Regions from separate parts of the Halobacillus sp. ACCC02827 genome, predicted to be linked through region 1. Evidence: riboswitches for the same ligand, from Rfam matches in the RefSeq annotation. Region 1 holds a riboswitch; the other holds the start of a gene.
The links. Region 1 has a riboswitch for S-adenosylmethionine ahead of QRD89_RS18640 (5-methyltetrahydropteroyltriglutamate--homocysteine S-methyltransferase). Riboswitches for the same ligand answer to the same signal wherever they lie in the genome.
Positions count from the first base shown of each region.

Region 2: it holds a riboswitch for S-adenosylmethionine, as region 1 does, so the genes downstream of both, mmuP (S-methylmethionine permease) here and QRD89_RS18640 (5-methyltetrahydropteroyltriglutamate--homocysteine S-methyltransferase) in region 1, are expected to answer to the same signal.

Region 1 covers NZ_CP128168.1:3,552,772-3,560,334, forward strand. The annotation lists gene ahpF (alkyl hydroperoxide reductase subunit F) at 1-538, shown strand, start outside; gene QRD89_RS18630 (YibE/F family protein) at 1,006-2,142, shown strand; gene QRD89_RS18635 (YibE/F family protein) at 2,139-2,909, shown strand; gene QRD89_RS18640 (5-methyltetrahydropteroyltriglutamate--homocysteine S-methyltransferase) at 3,008-4,114, opposite strand; SAM riboswitch class I at 4,198-4,301, opposite strand; gene QRD89_RS18645 (carbohydrate kinase) at 4,486-5,595, shown strand; gene QRD89_RS18650 (pseudouridine-5'-phosphate glycosidase) at 5,592-6,530, shown strand; gene QRD89_RS18655 (malate:quinone oxidoreductase) at 6,663-7,563, opposite strand, start outside.
Region 2 covers NZ_CP128168.1:677,222-684,784, forward strand. The annotation lists gene QRD89_RS03420 (alkaline phosphatase) at 1-256, shown strand, start outside; gene QRD89_RS03425 (polyamine aminopropyltransferase) at 299-1,834, opposite strand; gene QRD89_RS03430 (DUF350 domain-containing protein) at 1,857-2,279, opposite strand; gene QRD89_RS03435 (DUF4247 domain-containing protein) at 2,303-2,851, opposite strand; gene QRD89_RS03440 (hypothetical protein) at 2,869-3,504, opposite strand; SAM riboswitch class I at 3,707-3,816, shown strand; gene mmuP (S-methylmethionine permease) at 3,906-5,312, shown strand; gene mmuM (homocysteine S-methyltransferase) at 5,278-6,228, shown strand; gene QRD89_RS03455 (GntR family transcriptional regulator) at 6,416-7,066, shown strand; gene gabT (4-aminobutyrate--2-oxoglutarate transaminase) at 7,086-7,563, shown strand, end outside.

The sequences.
Region 1 (7,563 bases):
CAAAGGTGTCGCTTACTGTCCACACTGTGACGGCCCGTTGTTCGAAGGCAAAGACGTAGCAGTCATCGGCGGCGGAAACTCCGGTGTCGAGGCGGCGATCGACCTTGCCGGTATCGTGAAACACGTCACGGTCCTTGAATTCGGCGCGGAACTGCGTGCAGATGAAGTGCTGCAGGAACGCCTGCACAGCCTTCCGAACGTAACCGTCCTTACAAATGCACAGACGACGGAAATCACCGGCTCTGATAATGTGAATGGTCTCACGTACATCGATCGTGAAACCGAAGAAGAGAAGCATGTCGAGCTTGATGGTGTCTTCGTCCAAATCGGTCTCGTACCGAATACCGAGTGGCTCGGTGACTTCGTCGATCGAACACGCACAGGCGAAATCGTCGTCGATAAACGCGGCGCAACGAACGTACCCGGCCTGTTCGCAGCCGGCGACTGTACCGACAGCCCGTACAACCAAATCATCATTTCCATGGGAGATGGAGCGAATGCAGCCTTGGGTGCGTTCGACCACCTGATCCGTAACTGATGGAATTTAAGCCCTGTCTTTTCGAAGACAGGGCTTTTTTAGTCTGCCGCGAAAATCTAAGGAACAGGTAAAGCCTTCCCCCCTTTGAAATATGAATCAGGCTGCATCAATAAATCAAAGGAAAGGCGTGTATGGTAAAGGGTGGAGGGGAATAGAGCAGACTCCTGTGGGAATGGTGGCATAGGTGAGACCCCGGAAGCGCGCAGCGATGAGGAGCACCCCACGGAAAGCGCTCTATTCCCCGGAGCCCGCTCTCTACCTGAAAATCACTTCCTCTTTTCGAAGTCAGAACTTAACAGGCTGTCGGGAAACTTAAGTGGCTAAAGCAAATATAGTTAACCTACGGAGAGTTTTGACGGTGAGGGAGTTATCTGCTATGATAAGCGCGTTATTCAGCGGACTCTTTCAAGAGCCCAGTTTTCCACTGTCCGCACCGCCGGACGGTTGGCATGGAGGCTTATTCAAACATGAAGGCAGGAAAGATACTTACCCGTATCACCCACCGCCAATGGATCGTCATCACCCTGCTCGCCATCACCTGCATCGCTTCGATGGTATTCGTCAACCATAACGCCGGACTTTACGGCCGCACGATTGCAGAAGTGACCGATACGCAGACGGTCGATACGGAGAATGTTACAGACATCCACGACAATAAAGACACCATTTCTACACAAACCATTTCCGGGGAAATATTGAACGGACCCCATAAGGGTAAAAAAATCGACATGAGCAACGAATACTCTTCTTCGGAAGCATACGACCAAAAGTACGAGGAAGGGAATGAAGTGTTTGTTTCCATCGATGAAAATTCGCTGCAGGAAGATGGACTGACCGGTGCGATCATCGATGCAAAGCGTGACAAATACGTCCTCGCTGCCGCCTGGGTCTTCCTTTTTCTACTGTTGATTGTCGGTAGAAAGCGCGGCGCACTCTCGATCGTCAGCCTCGTCGTCAACGCAGCCTTGATGTACTTCGCGCTCGATCTTTATATCGCCAATTCCGACGGTACCCTGCTCTTTATCTGCAGCGGGCTCGTCATTTTGTTCAGCATCGGTTCACTCCTTTTCTTAAACGGATTCAATCAGAAGACGTATGCTGCCATTCTATCTACGCTGATCGGCATTTCCGTTTCTTTAGCGATCGCCTATTTCGTCATCCAGGCCCTGCAGGGGAACGGCCTCCGCTATGAGGAAATGCAGTATTTGACCCGTCCGTACAGGGAAGTATTCATGGCCGGGCTGTTCATCGGCTCGCTTGGTGCCGTGATGGACGTATCGATCACGATCGCTTCATCACTGTTCGGACTCTATGAGAAGGATGCCGCCATCACAGGAAAGGCATTGCGGAAATCCGGTATGGACATCGGAAAGGACGTCATGGGGACCCTGACGAGCATCTTGTTCTTCGTCTATGCCGCCGGCTCGATCCCGTCGATTCTTCTCTACTTGAAGAATACATCGCCGCTCGGCTTCACGCTGTCCATGAATCTGTCGCTTGAAATCGCCCGGGCGCTTGTCGGCGGCATCGGCATTGTCCTGACGATCCCGATCAGTGTCTACACTACACTGTTCATCATTAACGCAAAGAGGAAGAGATCATGAATGTACTAGTCGCCTTAACCGCCATATTATTCCTATTGATGGTCCTCGTCGGAGGAAAAAAAGGAGTACGATCGTTCGCATCGTTATTCTTCAACTTCGTCATTCTCATCGTCGCGCTGTTTTTCATGCTCGATCCGCACATCAATCCGATCATCGTGACCATCATCGCCTGTGCGGTCATCAGCTACGTCAACCTGATTTACGTGAACGACTGGAATTTGAAGACGGGCACCGCGTTTCTCGCTACGATGGTCACGATCGCCATTTTGCTCGTCGGCATCCATTTGATTACAGATATGTCGATGATCCAAGGGTTCAGTGAAGAAGATTCCGACAGCCTCGCGCCCTACTCGTTATACATCGGGCTCGATTTCGTGAAAATCGCCGCCTCCGTCATCATCATCGGGACGATCGGCGCCATCACGGAAGTGGCGATTTCCATCACGTCATCGATGAGTGAGGTGCAGCACCACCATCCGGAGATCTCAAGGAAGGACTTGTTCGTCTCCGGCATGAACGTCGGCCGCGACATCCTCGGGACGGATACGAACACGCTGTTCTTCGCCTTCTTCGGCGGCTACCTTGCCCTGCTTATCTGGTTCAAGGATTTGGACTATTCGCTGGGCGAAATCGTCAATTCCAAAGTGTTCAGTGAAGAAATGATCGCGATCTTCTGTGCCGGCATCGGCATTGCGCTCATCATCCCGGTCACAGCGGCCATCCATTCCTTTTTCGCGGTGCGGAGGAAAGCGATGGCTGCTGAATAATAGCCCTTAGGAGAGGGCGAGGCGTCCCTATTTACCGGAGCCCGCTCTCCAAACAAAAAAGCGTCCGGCTCGTAAGCCGGACGCTTTTTCTATACTATCTATCTCCAAACTTCCTCTGCAATTTCAAGCACGTGTCGGATCTTCGCCCACTGCTCTTCCTCTGAAATCACATTCCCCTCTTCCGTCGATGCGAACCCGCACTGCGGGCTGAGACAGAGCTGGGACATCGGCACATAGTCGGATGCCTCTAAGATCCGGGCTTTGATCCGGTCCGGGTCTTCCAGTTCGCCGGTCTTCGATGTAATCAGGCCGAGGACGACCGACAGATCCGGGCGGTTGACGTGACGGAGCGGTTCGAAGCCGCCGGAGCGTTCATCATCGAATTCCAGGAACAGGCCGTCGACGTCCAAACCGTCGAAGATCGTCTCCGACAGCGCTTCATAGCTCCCTGTCGTCATGAAGGTCGAACGGAAGTTTCCGCGGCAGATGTGCATCGTGATCAACAGGTCTTCCGGACGCTCTGCAATCGATTCGTTGATCGAACGGGCACACAGGGTAGCGGCACGTTCCGGATCGCGGCCTTCCGCAGCAATCGCTTCTCTGCCTTTTTCCGAGAAAAAGCTCGCCCAGGCGGTATCATCGAGCTGCAGGTAGCGGCACCCTTCTTCGTAAATCCGCTGAATGAATCCTTGGTACGCATCCACCAAATCCGCGAGCAGCGCTTCATCCGTCGGGTAGATCTCCCTGTCGATGTCGGCACGGAACAGCAGCATGTTGGGGCTCGGAATCGTCAGCTTTGCGACGGAATCGCCGGCGATTTCTTTCAGGAAACGGAAGTCCCTGATCGCCGGATGATCCGTGAACCCGACCTTTCCAGTCACTTTGACACCGCGTGCCTTCGTTTCCACCCCGTCGAACTGAAGTCCCTTCTCCTTGTCGTAGCCTTCCACTCCATCGAGTCCTTCAAGGAAATCGAAGTGCCACCAGCTGCGACGGAAATCCCCGTCTGTAACGGCAGGAAGTCCTGCCTCTTTCTGTTTCGCGACAAGCTTCGTTATCTCTTCGTCTTCGATCCGGCGAAGCTCTTCTTGGGAAATCGTCCCCTCCGCTTTCTGCCGGCGCGCTTCCTTCAAACGCTCGGGTCTCAGGAAGCTCCCGACATGATCGCCTTTGAATGGAGCTCGTTTGATGGTTGAATTCGTCATCTCTATCATCCTTCTTCCGTTGAAATTAAAAAAATCCACACTTCTCACCATAAGAAGAGCGGATTACCTGCGTATCTAACCTCTTCTCATCTGCAAGCACGTACGCTTCTGGAATTAGCACAGTACCCGTCAGGAGTCTGCTGCTAAGGCTTCAAAGGGCCAGTCCCTCCACCTTTCTCGATAAGAACGTTTATCTATGAAGTTGTTAGCCCCACTATACAGCAATTCCCAAACGATTGGCAACCTGTTGTCGGAAAATTTTGTCGATAAGTCGGACGTACGACCTGTCTCTATTTTATTGCTAGCTTTTTCCAATTCAGCTACTTTAGACATATGTTCCATGAATCAAACATTTGTCCGGAGGGCTGTCTATGTTACCAAACAAACTGACCGACCGCGAACGTCAGGTGTATGAACAGATTGCAAATAACCCGTATATTTCCCAACACGACCTCTCCCAAATCCTCGCCCTGTCCCGGTCCACCGTCGCCAACGTCATCTCCCAGCTTGTACAGAAAAATATTCTGCTCGGCCGCGCCTATGTCCTGAATCATTCCCGTCCTGTCCTCTGCATCGGTGCCGCCAACGTCGACCGCAAGTATCACTGCCTGGAGCGCTTCGACTATAAGACATCGAATCCGGTGCGATCGACCGCAAGCGCCGGCGGCGTCGCCAGAAACATCGCGGAAAACCTCGGTCGTCTCGGAAACCGGCCGACACTCATCACTGCTGCCGGCAGAGATGCCGACTGGGAGATCATCGCCCGCGCCTCTGCCGAGTATATCATAATGGACGGCGTCCTCCATCTGCCGGACCGGAACACAGGCACGTACACCGCTGTCCTCGACGAGCACGGAGAAATGACGATGGCCTTCGCCGATATGGCTATTTACGACGCTGTTCTTCCGGAGGAGATCCGTCGTCACGAGAAGAAATGGAAGCAGGCCGAATGCGTCATCGCCGATTTGAACTGCCCGCAGGAGACGCTCGCCTTCCTGCTTAAGGAGGCAGCCGCCGACCACACGCCGGTCGCCTTCATCACCGTCTCGATACCGAAAATGAAGCGGCTGCCCGCAGATATCAGCGGCCTGACGTGGCTGATGACGAACGTCGAAGAAAGCGCCGCACACTTCGACATTCCCATTCAAAACGAAGACCAGTGGAAAGGCGCCGTTGAACACTGGCTCGCCTGCGGTGTCCGCTATGTCACGGTGACATGGGGCAAGCGGGGTGTCATGGTCGGGGAAAGCGGTGGCAGCATCCGCCACTATCCCGCCCCTGCCCTCGACACGACCGTAGACGTCACGGGCGCCGGAGATGCATTCTCCGCTGCTGTGCTGCACGCCTGGCTCGACGGCAGTCCACTGTCCGAAGCCGTCCATGCCGGACTGAAGAGCGCCGCCCTCTGCGTCCAGACGACAGCGACCGTCCATCCCGATTTGACGACCCATCTAATAAAAAAACAGGAGGAGTTCCTATGAATCTCAATCCCTATCTCTCCCTATCACAAGAAGTGAACGAAGCTTTGGATAAAGGAAAGCCTGTCGTCGCCCTCGAATCCACCATCATCTCCCACGGTATGCCGTATCCTGAAAACATCGAAACGGCGAAGGAAGTCGAGCAGATCATCCGGGATAACGGAGCCGTCCCGGCGACGATCGCCATCCTTGACGGCCAAATCAAAATCGGGCTGACAGCGGAAGAATTGACAGCGCTCGCCTCAAGGGATGATATCACCAAAGCTTCCCGTAAAGACCTCCCGTATCTGCTTGCGACCGGCCGCTCCGGTGCGACAACGGTAGCCGCAACGATGATTTGTGCCGACCTCGCCGGCATCCACCTGTTCGTGACCGGCGGCATCGGCGGCGTCCACCGCGGGGCCGAAACGACGATGGACATATCGGCAGACCTGGAGGAGCTCGCCAGGACGAACGTCGCAGTCATCTGTGCCGGTGCGAAATCGATCCTCGACCTCGGCCTGACCCTCGAGTATCTGGAAACGAAAGGAGTACCGGTGATGGGGTATCAGACAGACTCCCTTCCTGCCTTCTTCACGCGCACATCCGACTTTGCCGTCCATTTCCGCGTCGATGCCGCAGAGGAAATCGGGCGCATCCTTCATACGAAATGGGAGCTCGGTCTTCAAGGAGGAGCCGTCATCGCCAACCCGATCCCTTCCGGTCACGCCCTTGATGCGTCCTACATGATGGGCGTCATAGAAGCGGCGCTCGTTGAAGCGAAGAAGCAGAGCATCACAGGCAAGGACGTCACACCGTTCCTGCTGGATCACGTCAACCACACCACCGAAGGCAGAAGCCTCGCCGCTAACATCGAACTCATCAAAGCGAATGCCGGACTCGGAGCCGCCGCAGCCGTCGCTTTTTACGAACAAAAGAAAAAAGCCTATCAGCGATAGGCTTGTCCAGGAAGAAGCTTTGTTTCCATCCGCCGGCGGGAAAAGGGGGTACCTTTCCCCTTCTCCGACCCGATCGGCGACTGCTTTTGGAAAACGATATGCTTCTTATTTTTTTCTTCTTTCTATACACCCCTAACTAAAGATCAGTTCCTTTTTTGCCAGACCAAGCGCCTCATCTGTCGTACGGTGGATATCCTGGATCATCCGCGGGTGATCGACGAGCGATACGCCGTAGGATGGAATCATCTTGGCGAGCTTCGGCTTCCATTGATCGATATGGTCAGGGAAGCAGCGGTTCAGCACATCGATCATGACGTGCACGGCTGTCGATGCCCCCGGAGATGCCCCGAGCAAAGCAGCAATTGAACCGTCCGCACTGTTCACGACTTCCGTCCCGAACTGGAGCGTTCCTTTGCCGCCTTCCTTCGTATCCTTGATTACCTGGACACGCTGGCCGGCAACGACGAGGTCCCAATCGGAGCTCTTCGCATTCGGGATGAACTCCCGTAAAGCATCCATCCGCTGCTCCTTCGACAGGAGTACCTGCTGAATCAAATACTTCGTCAGCGCCATTTCCTTCATTCCCGCTGCAAGCATCGTCAAAATGTTGCCCGGTTTGATCGATGTGAACAAATCCATCAACGAACCTGTCTTCAGGAACTTCGGCGAGAACCCTGCGAACGGACCGAACAACAGCGTCTTCTGATCGCCGATATAGCGGGTATCCAAGTGCGGCACCGACATCGGCGGTGCACCTACGGGAGCTTTGCCGTACACCTTCGCTTCATGCTGTTCGACAATCTCCGGATTCTTGCAGACAAGGAACTGCCCCCCGACAGGGAAACCGCCGATTCCTTTGCCTTCCGGGATGCCGGACTTCTGCAGAAGATGGAGACTTCCACCACCCGCACCGAGGAATACGAAATCCGCCTTCCGGGTTTCCAGCTTATCGTTCTTATCATCGTACATCTTCAATTCCCAGCGGCCGTCGTTCGTCCGATATAAATCCTTGACGTGGTGATGATGCTGCACT
Region 2 (7,563 bases), 800 kb from region 1:
GACGGATGGCCATACAGGAGAAGACATTCCTGTTTATGCCTATGGACCCGGTGCGGATTTGTTCACCGGTCAAATAGATAACACAGATCATGCCAAAAACATTTTCCAGCTCATGGATAAGTCCTCTGAAGCAGAAGAAGGCGGAGAGCTTGCGGATACAAGTGCAGCTTATCCGGCGGGGATAGTGATCGGTGCTGTAATAGCCGGTGCCGGTGGAATCCTGTTGTTTCGCAGACGTCAAATGAATAAAGCATGAATCAAAAAAGCCAGCCTCCCGGGCTGGCTTTTTTGCAGCATCTTAGTAATTTTCCCATGCTTCCTGATACAGCTGTATCAGGTTTGGACGATTGAGACTGTTGACGGGGATATCGAATGTCTTTCCCTTCTCTTCAATGACTTCGTCCGTGTCATTACCAAACTCAAATAGAGAAGGGGCGACTTCCTCATTGAGAAATTTTAAATCAAGTCCACCGAAACCCAACTTGTCAATGGATATAGGCTCTCGGGAGGCCAGAGTGAATCCCCAGTTTCCGAAGCTTGGAACGTCTAGATGATAATTGGCGGTTTCAAGGCCTGTGGCTTGTACCGTTTTGTTAATGGTCCAGTACACTTTGGTCGCAAAAACCGGACTCGTTGATTGGATACTCACTTTCCCGCCTGGTGACAAGTGGTTCCGTACAAGGGAGTAGAACTCCTTCGTGTACAGCTTGTTGAGGCCTTCATCGTTGGGATCCGGCAGATCGCCAAGGATAACATCATAAAGCTCCTTAGAATCGCGCAAGTATTGGAAGGCATCTTCATGAATGACCTGAACACGGCTATCTTTCAAGGAACCTTCATTCAGTCGGAGCAGCTCATGGTTGGTGTTGGCAAGGTCCGTCATGGCAGGGTCGAGGTCGACCAGGGTAATCTGTTCCACGTCTTCATGCTTCAATACTTCCCGGACAGCAAGACCATCGCCTCCACCGAGAATCAGAACCGAGCGCGTTTGATCGGCAAGCGCCATCGGAATGTGGACGAGCGCTTCGTGGTAACGGAACTCGTCACTTTCTGCGAACTGCAGCTGTCCGTTCAAGAACAGCCGTACATCTCCCGGTTCCTTGGTCAAAATGATCTTCTGATACTTTGTTTCTTCTGTGTAAACGATCGGGTCTGCGTAAGATTTCTGCTCAAAGACACTGGCATACTTCTCTCCAAATAAGAATCCCGCGACAAGCAGAAGGAGAATGAGGAAGCCGGCCGCTTGGTGGACTTTGGGCCTGGACATCTCTTCTCGGAACCTTAATGTGATGAACAGAGCGACAATCGCATTGATCATGGCAATGAAAAAGGCAGTATTGATCAGACCGAGCAGAGGACGCAGGACGAGAGCGAATCCTACGGACCCGATCAGACTGCCGGCATAATCAAAAAACAGCACCCTCGCTGTGCTTTTACTTATATCTTCACGGATTTCCTGAACCCTTCGTATCAGGATCGGGAGCTCCAGACCTGTCAGAAACCCGGTTAAAGATATGACGGTGTACAAGTAGATCTGGGCAACGCCGTCATCGAAGTAAGCAGTGAAAAAAAACAATCCAAAGACGGAAAAGCCCCCGACGAGAGCGATCAAGTACTCTGCCTGAACGAAGCGGGTGACGAGCCAGTTCTTTAGTTTTTCACTCAGGGCTGCTCCGATTCCCATGGCCATCATGAACAGCCCGATGGTTATACAGTAATAAAGAACGCTGTCCCCGAATAAGTAGCTGCCTGCAGCACCATAAAGAACTTGGAAGACGATTCCGCAGATTGAAACGATTCCTGATGACAGATAAAGATACTTTTGTGCGTTCACGGTTGGTCCTCCTTTATTCTTCTTATGTAATGCTTCCTGCTACGGCAAAACCGATGAAGATACTGACAGATGCCGCTACAAGGCCGACAGCGATGTTGTTTTTCTTTATTTCCTCTTCCGCTTTGAACGGAGTGATCCACTCGAACAAATAGTAGCCGGCAATCATCAACAGAAAGCCGATGAAGATCCAGATAGAGGCGCTCCAAATACTTAAATTGTGGGCAATAGAAGATTCTGTAATGATACCTAGACCGATCAACTTCCCGGCGAACTGAGAAGCGACAGCGACGTTGCCCTTCAGCAGCTCTTCTTTATCGTTATAAGGGGTGAATTTTTCAAAGATGGCCATACAAATTCCTGCCAGGACAAGCATGACGATCCAATACAGCAAGGTCAATAGAAGGTCATAAACATTCAGTACTTCCGAAATATCGAATTCAAACATGGTTTTTCGCTCCTGTTCTTTTGTTATTTTCCTGCTCCGGGGCCGCCGCCGCGGACACCGGAGGATGTGCTGGATGACTGGCGTACGGATGGACTGCTCCCGGCATTTTTCACATAACTTCCACCGCTGCCGCCGATATACCCTGTATAAAAGAAGCCGCCGCGGTTATCGAGGTCCATAGCATAAACCTCTTCTGCTTCCTCTTCTATGCCGTAGTCCGAAAAGAAATCACTATCATAATTGTTCCGGACGAATTCTTTATCCGATACTTCGATGATGGTATCTTCTTCTTTCTGGGTGTCCTGATAGACCTGCACGAGGTAATCGTCGTAGAGCATTAAATCACGACCGTCTTTGGAGGCTTTATGTACGGCCTCTTCAGAGTCGGTGATGCCGGCTGCCACTTTCTCCGGCTTCTGATCATAAGCGCGGAAGATTTCCGATTTGTTGCCCACATCATCGTATACGATATCCTCCATTGGGTATTGATCCCCGACTGCATCCACTACGTTGGAGCATGCCGTCAAACACAGCAGGCCGAGCAGAATAACCGGGATGGATTTGAGTTTCATACTCTTCATCTCCTGTTTTATTCATTTTCTAGAGGGCGTAGCATTAAGGAATTCAAGCGCCAGTGTGTTTCCTTCATACTGGACTGCCAATGTGGAGGGTAGTCTCCCTGCACCTCGAAGCGATCGGTATATGTCCGGTCTTCATCATCCGTGATGACCCGTTCCAATTCGAAGGAGAAGGTTACCCACACATCATATTGGAAGGTCGCCCATTCCACCCCGTGATCGGTTTCGATGCTGAGCGGGCTCACCGGCTGTTCATCCAAATAAGATTGAAATTGCTTGTTCCGTACGGTGTAATGGACATCTGTGATGTGCTCCGGATCGACTTCTTTGTTCATATAAACGTCACGAAGAGCGGTTTCATAAACCCGTTCATACAAAAAATAGGCATCCAAAGCACCCCAATTTTGATTGTCGATCTCGTTTAACGCAGCTATCGTATGAGTGAGAAAAGCAACTTCAGTAGGCTCATAGTCTTCATCTGTGATGTAGGTATCCATTGATACAGTCAGGTTGTCGGGTTTCTCTGAATCTCCTTCTCCATAGACATCAATTTCTCCCGGCATGAACATACCAATGAGCACGAGCAGTGCGAATATGGAGCCGATGACGATTCCTGATATTTTTAGTATTTTTATGAAGGTTTTCATTGTCTATCACCTCCTCAGAAAGGGAACGGAACGTGAGTGTTAAGGCAATTTCATCCATTTTAACCACTCTCATTATACGTTCCTATGAATCTAGAAACAACAAAATTCGAGGATATTCGGAACATTCAAGTTGCAGCGTAAGAATAAAATTCAGCGTTGACATTTTTTATTTGCGTTGTTAGAGTATTTAAAAAATACATATTTCTTATCCAGAGAGGTGGAGGGACTGGCCCTTTGAAGCCTCAGCAACAGGTCTGAATGCAGACACTGTGCTAATTCCAGCGGGTGTTGAATAACCCTGATAGATAGGAGCTTCCTTTTATTTGTCGGTAAACGCACCCGCTCCAGGGTGCGTTTTTTTATGTATTTTTAGATGAAGAGAAAGTGGAGGGGAAGAGAAAATGGAACAGAACTTCAAAAGAGAAATGAAAACACGCCACCTTGTGATGCTGTCACTCGGTGGAGTCATCGGAACCGGGCTGTTCCTCAGTTCCGGATACACCATCCAGCAGGCAGGACCATTCGGGACGGTGCTTGCCTATTTGATTGGTGCGTTGGTCGTTTACTTAGTGATGCTCTGTCTTGGTGAGTTGTCTGTACATATGCCGGAGACTGGTGCGTTTCACAGTTATGCCGCGAAGTATATCGGTCCGGGAACGGGGTTTACGGTTGCCTGGCTTTACTGGCTCACCTGGACAGTGGCGCTGGGATCGGAATTCACAGCTGCCGGACTGATGATGCAGCGGTGGTTCCCGGATATAAGTGTATGGATATGGAGCGCTTTATTCGCGATTTTGATCTTCGGATTGAATGCATTCACCGTGAAGTTTTTTGCAGAATCAGAGTTTTGGTTTTCTTCTGTCAAAGTCATCGCTATTTTTCTATTTATTCTACTTGGTCTGGCTGGAATTTTCGGTATTGTGCCGCTTGCAGATTCTGAACCAGCTCCGTTCTTTTCTAATTTCACAGAAGCCGGTTTGTTTCCGAATGGGGCTTTCGCCATCTTAATGACGATGCTGGCGGTCAACTTCGCATTCTCCGGTACAGAGTTGATCGGTATTGCGGCGGGAGAAACGGTCGATCCCGCGAAAACAATCCCGAAAGCCATCCGGACGACGCTCGTACGGCTCATTCTTTTCTTTGTAGGAACAATTATTGTGCTTTCCGCGCTGCTTCCGAGTTCGGAAGCCGGAGTCATTGAGAGTCCTTTCGTTGCCGTTTTGGAAAGAGTCGGTGTTCCATTTGCCGCAGATATCATGAACTTTGTCATCATCACGGCTATTTTGTCTGCAGCGAATTCAGGGTTATATGCCTCCTCCCGTATGCTATGGTCTCTCGCGGATCGGAAGACGATCTCTCCGAAATTCGCGAAAATGACGAAGAAAGGCATTCCGCTGAACGCCATCTTATTCAGCATGCTTGGTGGGGGACTGGCTCTGTTGTCCAGCATCATTGCGCCCGATACCGTCTATATCGTGCTGGTATCGATTTCAGGACTTGCAGTCGTTATCGTATGGATGAGCATCAGTCTTGCTCAATTTAATTTCCGGCGGGCTTATGTGAAAGCTGGGAACAAGGTGGAGGACCTGGGATACCGGGCGCCGCTTTATCCATTGGTGCCGATCGCATCGTTCCTGCTCTGTCTTGCCGCCTGCATCGGAATCGCCTTTGATCCGACACAGCGGATCGCCCTGTATTGTGGAATTCCATTCATCATCCTTTGTTATGCAGGGTATTATCTGTCACAATCCAAGAAGAAACGGAGAGTAGAACATGTCGAACAAAATCAACAAGCGCAATCCTATTAAACAACTATTGGAAACAAAAAAAACGATTATTCTCGATGGGGCGTTGGCGACAGAATTGGAGACATACGGCTTCGACCTTGATGATCCACTTTGGTCCGCCCGTGTGCTGCTTGAGAATCCGGATGCTATCCGTAAGGTTCATGCCGATTATTTCCGTAATGGTGCGGATATTGCCATCACCGCTAGTTATCAAGCAACCATTGATGGGTTTAAGCAGCGGGGGATCGACGAAGATAAGGCGCGCACATTAATTAAAGATACCGTTCGCCTGGCACAGGAAGCACGCTCGGATGTCTGGAGGGAAGCGGATGACAGAGCTTATCCTGTCGTTGCAGGTTCGGTTGGCCCTTATGGCGCCTACCTTGCTGACGGCTCAGAATATATCGGGAACTATGGTGTCACGGATGAGCGGCTGAAAGAATTTCACCGTCCCAGAATAGAAGCGCTCATCGAAGCGGGTGCCGACGTGCTTGCCTTTGAAACGATTCCTTCCCTCCAGGAGGCGAAAGTACTGACGGAATTATTGGGCGAGTATCCGGGCGCCAGTGCGTGGCTTTCCTTTTCCTTGAAGAATGGAAGCCAAATTAGCGATGGAACGGAATGGAGACGTTGTATAGATGTGATCGAAGGGAGGGAGCAGGTGGTAGCAGTCGGAGTGAACTGTGCTCCGATTCCTGATGCGACAGAGGCAGTCGGCCATATCCGGGCTCTTACAGATAAGCCGATTATTTTATACCCGAATTCGGGAGAAACATACGATCCCGACACGAATGACTGGTACGGGGAACGCTCCTGCCAGCGTTTCGATGAGCAGTCGGATCGATGGGTGGAAGCCGGGGCAACGATTATCGGTGGCTGTTGTCGTACGACTCCTGATCACATTCAATCGCTGGCAAGGCGCTGGCAGAATAGATAAAAAGAGAAAGGCCTTTCTGATTGGAAAGGTCTTTTTTTTATGTGTAAAAAGCACTAGACAAGCAGATGAATTTTTATGCAATAATCACTAAATTCAGAAAATTATGTGGAAACTTTGTGAATTTTAAGATAACATGTTGTTAGAAGTAAATTGTATACAATCTTCGAATACAATGGTGGGATGCAAAATGAGTAGTAGTGAAGAGAGAGCATATGAAAAGGTGAAACGTGCCATTATGCTGAAACGGCTTGTTCCGGGACAGCGAATTACGGAAGATTGGGTAAGTAAAGAGTTAAATATGAGCAGAACTCCGATAAGAGCTGCTTTCAAGCGATTGGAAAGTGAGAAATTGATAGAACTGGTTCCCAATAAGGGGGCGATTGTTTACAAACCGTCCAACAAAGAGCTTCGGGACGTTTTTGAACTGAGAATTGTTTTAGAAACTTATGCAGCGAGACTTGCGGTTCCTAATCTGGATGATGCTCATCTGGAACAGCTTGAAATTCTACTTTCCGATGAACTGGAAACCTACAAGTCCAAGAATTTCGAGGAATTCCTTCGGGTCAATGGTTTGATCCATACGTTCTTATCCGAGGTATCCGGCAATGAATTCCTTCTACAGGAAGTCGACAAGTTGAATCAGTGGTCGGACTGTTATTTAATCCTCCGAGATGAATTTTACTCGACACCAATGGATGAGGTTAAATCAATTCCCGAACATCGGGTGATATTCGAACATCTGCAGGAGAGGGATTCTGAAGCAGCGGAGGCAGCAATTCGTAACCATTTGCTCTCGACACTGAGTGATTTGTCTGAACGAACATCGGTTTTCTATTAATTAAAAGGAGTGGTTAAACATGTCTAAGCACGTATCTATCCAAACAAACATCCCAGGTCCAAAAGCGAGCGAGCTGCTGGAACGCCGTCATCAAGTAATTCCTGATTCAGTAAGCTACGGCATTCCAACATTTGCACAGAAAGCGGAAGGAGCCAAAATCACGGATGTGGACGGTAATACATTCATCGACTTTGCAGGTGCGATCGGTACGATCAACGTCGGCCACTGTCACCCGAAAGTAAAAGAGGCACTCCATGATCAAATTGAAAAATTCATTCATACCGGATTCAATGTAATGATGTATGAACCGTACGTCGCTCTTGCTGAAAAATTGACACAGCTTGCTCCTGGATCTCATAAGAAGAAGGTGCTTTTGCAGAACAGTGGTGCAGAAGCTGTAGAAAATGCCGTTAAGATTGCTCGAAAATATACTGGCAGACAAGCCATCGTCACATTTGCCAATGCGTTCCACGGGCGTACGCTGATGACGATGTCCA